DNA from 2 places in the Chryseobacterium sp. B21-037 genome. Region 1 is predicted to be linked to the other one. Evidence: riboswitches for the same ligand, from Rfam matches in the RefSeq annotation. Region 1 holds a riboswitch; the other holds the start of a gene.
What was found. Region 1 has a riboswitch for cobalamin ahead of prpB (methylisocitrate lyase). Riboswitches for the same ligand answer to the same signal wherever they lie in the genome.
Positions count from the first base shown of each region.

Region 2: it holds a riboswitch for cobalamin, as region 1 does, so the genes downstream of both, MTQ00_RS10195 (TonB-dependent receptor plug domain-containing protein) here and prpB (methylisocitrate lyase) in region 1, are expected to answer to the same signal.

Region 1 is NZ_JALGCB010000001.1:4,816,552-4,819,745, forward strand. Features, by position in the region: gene MTQ00_RS21695 (aminotransferase-like domain-containing protein) at 1-1,029, shown strand, start outside; cobalamin riboswitch at 1,295-1,487, shown strand; gene prpB (methylisocitrate lyase) at 1,893-2,801, shown strand; gene prpC (bifunctional 2-methylcitrate synthase/citrate synthase) at 2,794-3,194, shown strand, end outside.
Region 2 is NZ_JALGCB010000001.1:2,334,383-2,337,576, reverse strand. Features, by position in the region: gene MTQ00_RS10195 (TonB-dependent receptor plug domain-containing protein) at 1-1,424, opposite strand, end outside; cobalamin riboswitch at 1,458-1,633, opposite strand; gene MTQ00_RS10190 (cytidine deaminase) at 1,739-2,221, opposite strand; gene namA (NADPH dehydrogenase NamA) at 2,329-3,194, shown strand, end outside.

The DNA.
Region 1 (3,194 bases):
ATGCAGAAAGTGATCCGCGAAAAAGGGACTTCACTTCTTCGCTACTATCCTGCTAACGGGTCTTTAGAACTAAGAGATCTTATCGCTAAACGTACTTCTCAATATGGATACACATTGCATCCTGAAAAATTAATCATTACTGATGGAGCATTGCAGGCACTTTACATTGCCCTGGCATCTGTGACGAATGCCGGTGACCTCATTGCTGTTGAAAGTCCGTGCGTTTTTTCTGTTTTGGAAGTAATTGCCAATCTGAAACTTAAAGTCATAGAAATTCCTGTCCGGGATAGAAATGGTTTTGATACGGCATATTTAAAAAAGATATGCGCGGATCATGATATCAGATCTCTTGTAGTTACACCTAATTTTCACAATCCTACAGGAATTCTGATGTCGGAAACTGTAAAAAAAGAACTGCTTTCCATTGCGGAAGAATATGAGTTTCCGATTATCGAAAATGATATTTACGGAGACCTTTATTTTGGCAATGAGAGACCTTCGGGGATCGGGAGTTTTGATACCGGTGGTTGGGTAATAACTTTTTCTTCTTTTTCCAAAACATTGGCTCCCGGTATTCGCCTGGGATGGATGCATTCGGGAAAATTCCATGCGGAAGCAGAGAGAACCAGGTTTGCCTTAGGAAGATCTGTTGCTCCGGTATATCAGGAACTGGTCATTAAACTGCTTGAAGACCATAGCTATGATAAACATTTGCGTTCATTTCGTAAACAGCTATATAAGCAGGCCAAAGATGTGTTAGAGATATTAAAAAGCCATTTTCCGGATGGGGCTTATTTTGAAGATCCTCAGGGTGGATACAGCATTTGGGGAAGTTTGCCTGAAGGAGTGGATATGGAGAAATTTTACGCTTATTGCGAACAGCAAAGAATATTATTTACTCCCGGAGAAATTTTTAGCCTTACCGATCAGTTCAGGTACCATTTCAGGATTATTTTTGCAGAACGTATCACATCCCATAGCCTGTTGGCTTTGCAAAATATAGGTGAGAATTTGAAACAGATATTGTGAGTGTTTTTCAGGCTTTTATCTGTTAATTCAGAATCATATTTTCATATTGAGAGCATATGCTTTTCTCAATAATCGTGTTTGTCGGATTTTTTTGCAAGTGATTTTTACATAATCAAGATCATTTTAATTATGATTTTGAAAATTGAAAATATATTTATAATGCCTATTTTCAAAGAATTACGAATTCCTAACTGTTGTTCGTAAATAATTATTTTCGTGTTTCAATAAAATACCTATATTTACCACCAAGGAGTTCATTTATACTTCTTTATCAACCGGAATTGGTTACACTTAGCTGTGAATTAAAAGGGAATCGTGTGTGAATCACGAACTGTCGCGCAACTGTAAGTAACACTCAAAAGGTTTTTATCAATCAGGGTTCACTGTTCTTTTTTTGAATGGGAAGGACGATAAAAATTGTTACAAGTCAGGAGACCTGCCTATTTCGAATTGACGATGCTTTCGCGATCTGAAGCTTATAGTCAGGTATGATACGATGTGATAACAGTGCCCGATATCTTTTTGTGTACATTATCATTTTTAAGAAATGGTTTACAGGTTTTGCTTTTCAGGGCTGTATCATTTCTACAGCTTGCTCGTATTAGTCCCTTTCCATAATTTTCTCTTTTACAAAGTATTGTGAAGTTTTATCAGCACCTTTTATATTGATTTATAAGCATTACAGGCTGATGGCAGCAATCTTTGACCGGATTGTTATTACATGAAAATGTAATGAGGCTGTTCAACCATTCATTAAGGTTTATAGGTCGTTTAATTATTTTAATCATTTAAAGAATAATCTTTCTTTAAATTGTTGGAAGAATGTGAGTTAAAATACATCAAAACGAACAATAATATTAAAGATGAGTAAAAATGTAAGTCTAGAGTCTGCCGGATTACGTTTCCGGGAGACGATGCAAAAAGAAAACCCTCTTCAGATTGTCGGGGCTATCAATGCCAATCATGCATTGCTGGCGCAGCAAGCAGGATTCAATGCTATTTATCTTTCCGGAGGAGGAGTTGCTGCAGGATCGTTGGGAATTCCGGATCTGGGAATTACGACCCTTGAGGATGTTCTGATCGATATTCAACGAATAACCAATGTATGTGATTTACCTCTATTGGTGGATGTAGATACGGGGTTTGGTCCTTCGGCATTCAACGTAGCAAGAACTGTAAAATCATTAATTAAAGCCGGAGCAGGTGCTTTGCATATTGAAGACCAGGTGGGAGCGAAACGTTGTGGGCACCGTCCAGGTAAAGAAGTGGTAAGCAAAGAGGAAATGGTAGACCGTTTGAAGGCTGCTGTTGATGCTCGGACGGATGAAAATTTTGTGATCGGGGCACGTACTGATGCTTTTGCCAATGAAGGGCTTGAAAAAACATTGGAAAGGGCTGTTGCCTATAAAGAAGCCGGAGCAGATTTCATCTTTGCGGAGGCTGTTCCTGATTTAAGCTATTATCAAAAGTTTGTAGACGCTACAGGTATTCCTGTACTGGCCAATATTACAGAATTCGGAATGATTAAAATGTATACTGCTGATGAACTGAAAGATGCGGGAGTCGGTTTGATTTTATATCCCCTTTCTGCTTTCCGGGCGGCAAATAAGGCAGCACTGAATGTTTACGAGCATATCCGGAAAGATGGAACCCAGGCTCATGTAATTGATACCATGCAGACCCGGGAAGAACTTTACAAAAGTATTGGATACCATGATTACGAACAAAAATTAGATAACCTATTTAAACAGAACAAGAATGTCAATGAATAACGAACCAACATTTAAGCCTAAGAAAAGTGTAGCGCTTTCCGGGGTTGCCGCAGGTAATACTGCACTTTGCAGTGTAGGAAAAAGTGGAAATGATCTCCATTACAGAGGTTATGACATTTTGGACCTCGCAGAAAAAGCAGAATTTGAGGAGGTAGCCTATCTTCTTATTTACGGACAGCTACCAACAGGAGCCCAGTTAAAAAACTATAAAGCCAAATTGAAATCACTGAGAGGATTACCACATTCTGTAAGAAATATCCTGAAAAGTATTCCTGCAGCTGCCCATCCGATGGATGTAATGCGCTCCATGGTTTCAGCAATTGGAAGTATTCAGCCTGAAAAAGACGATCATAATGTGGCGGGAGCAAGGGATATTGCAGACAAATTACTGGC
Region 2 (3,194 bases), 2.5 Mb from region 1:
TTAACTGGGGACCAATATCCGTAAGCTGTCGGCAACCACACTATATTATCCGATATATAAAGATAATACGGACTTAATGCAAGTTTAATATTACCCCATTTAAACTCATGGTCCATATCCATCTGGTAAGACCTTTCCGGTTTTAGGTTTGGATTTCCTCCGGGATTCCAATACAGATCATTGAATGTTGGAAATCTGAAATTTCTGGATACATTTACTCCAAGATTATACCATTGTACCGGACTCCATTTTCCCGAGAATGAGTAAAGCAATGGCGAACTTATATTCTCTACAAAATCCTTTTTAACACCAGCTTCAAAACGCAGATCTTTCGTCGGAAAATATCGTATTAACCCCGCTAAAGAGCCTACATTTCTACTTACATTACCAATTCCTTCAGTTTTTACACCTTGGAGATCAGGCTGATACCCCTCACCTTTGTTTACCTGGAATTCGGTGATGATGTTGACATTAAGTTCAGGTACGATGAAATAATTAAAATCATTTTTAAAGATATAATTTTTCCCTGTTGAACCACTGGTCTTCGGAGCATTGTAATTGCCAAAATATTGGAAATTTTCTTCTGTGTAAGCAGCTTTTAAGCTATTTGAAAATTTATTTTTAGTAATATCCCAGGAAAGTAAGCTTCTGGTGCTTTGTGTCTCGTATTTTGTACGGTTGCCATTCTCTACAAAAATCGGATAATTCTGTGTCGAGTCAAAAAACTGACTTTGCCATGAGATCGTCTGATGTCTCGCAATTTTATAGGAGATTCCAACATTAAAGGTACTGTTAAAGTATTTGCCGTTTCTATTAATATAGTTTTTTTCTTCGACTTTATAATCATTCTGACTGATCGAATGATTTCCTGAGACTTTAAAACTCAGCTTTTCATTGCTGTAGGAGGCCGTTCCGAAATTATTAAAAGTACCAAATGATCCACCCTCAGAATACAGGGAGGCTTTAAAACTTTTATTGAAACCCAGATTATTATTGAGATGTATACTCCCGCCGATTGCACCACTCCCGTATATTACACTTCCGCCACCGGCTTTCACTCCGATCTCATCATATCCGAAAAGAGGAATATTATTAATGTCTCCCTGACCAAGAAATATCGAATTGATATTGATTCCATTCCAAACAAAGGCTGTCTGTGGAGCAGAGGTTCCTCTGAACGAAGGCGAAGAAACTGCACCTCGTCCGTTTTCCTTGATATAAATACTGGATTGGAAACGTAAAAGTTCTGAAAGATTCGTGGAATTCTTTTCAGCATCCTGAGGAGTAATTGGAGTAACCTTATGAAAAAGTTTTACCTTGTTCATCTGGTTGTCAAAAATATAAACGGTATCGATTGCTTTCTCTTGTCCCAGACAAAGAAAATAAGCAGATAACGATAAAAGCAGTACTAAGGTTTTTTTCATACTATTTTACTTTTCCACCGAAAGCAATATATTTTTGATATTATCATTTTGGCAGGTCTCCTGACTTTCGCATTTCTATACCTTCCCGTTTTCACAGTGGTTTCTTATAGAAATTTTAATTGCGATCTACAGTTGCGGGGACAGTCTGGGATTTTCACCCAATTCCCTATTATTTCAATAGCTTGAAAACCAAAATTTTTGCAAAGATAAGTTTTTAAAAAGAAATCTCAGTCGTATCTGTTAATTTGTAATCAAAACAATGGTCTGCAGAAAAAATAACGATTCCCAGAACCTCAGAATTGAGAGTTTCACGATTACAAGAACGTCGAGTCAAAGTAAAATGGCAATAGATCTTTAATCGAATTTACCTTAACGATTTCGTCATTCATACTGGAAAAATAAAGATCAATATTTTCTTTTTGTTTTGTTTCGTATTCAATAAGACTTTGTCTGCAGGCGCCACACGGGGGAATCGGTGGTGTTTTTTCAGAAGATTCTTTAGGGCCTCCTACGATAAAAATCTTTTTGATCTTTTCCTCAGGGAAATTTGCACCTATCCAGAATAGAGCTGTTCTTTCAGCACAAAGTCCGGATGGAAAAGCTGCATTTTCCTGATTGTTACCGGAAAATATTTCTCCGTTTTCAAGTAATACGGAGCACCCGACCAAAAATTGGGAATAAGGGGCATAAGCATTTTCGCGGGCTTGTTTTGCTCTTTCGAAAAGTTTTTTTTCTATATCGTTCAGTTCAGAGCTATTTTTAAAATATTCGTAGCCGATCTGTATATCTTTTTTCATATATTTATTGGAGCCTAAAAAGGGGAGGTAAAATTAGTTCTTTTTAATCACGTGGGCAACCCGGGATTATTTCCTCTTCATTAGTAAAATTCAAAAATTAATAGACAATGTTATATACTCCGATACAATTCAGAAATATTAAACTCTCTAACCGATGGGTTATGTCACCTATGTGTATGTATTCAAGTGAAAACGGAATGGCTAATGACTTTCATTTCGTACATTACGGAAGCAGATCACAAGGTGGTACCGGACTGATAATGATTGAAGCAACGGGTGTTGAACCCCGGGGAAGGATCACTAATAAATGTATGGGAATATGGAATGACGAACAGGCTGAAAAACTTCAGCAGATTGTCAACTTTGTCCACTCCAATTCTGAGAGTAAAATCGGAATCCAGCTGGCACATGCCGGAAGAAAAGGCTCTACCTGGAATAATATTCAAATTCCAGTGGAAGAGGGGTGGGAAACCCTGGCACCTAGCCCGATTCCTTATCATCCTACAGAAAGAATTCCACACGCTCTGACGCTGGAAGAAATCAAAACTCAGGTTCAGAATTTTAAAGAAGCTGCAAGAAGAGCTGTGAAAGCAGGATTTGATATTATAGAGATCCATGGGGCACATGGATATTTAGTTCATCAGTTTTTATCTCCGCTTTCGAATATACGAACAGATGAATATGGAGGCAGCTTCGAAAACAGAATACGATTTTTAATAGAAATAGTAGATGCGGTAAACGAGGAACTGAATGATAATACTGCATTGTTTGTGAGAATCTCAGGAACAGAATATGCTGAAAATGGATGGGATATCGAAAGCAGTGTAGAGCTTGCAAAAATACTGAAGCAGCATAAGGTGGATTTAGTGGACGTTTCAAGTGGTGGGAATATTCATGGAGCAAAGATTGCTGTCTTTGACGGTTATCAGGTCCCTTTATCATCACAGGTAAAAAATAAAGCTGAAGTGAAGAC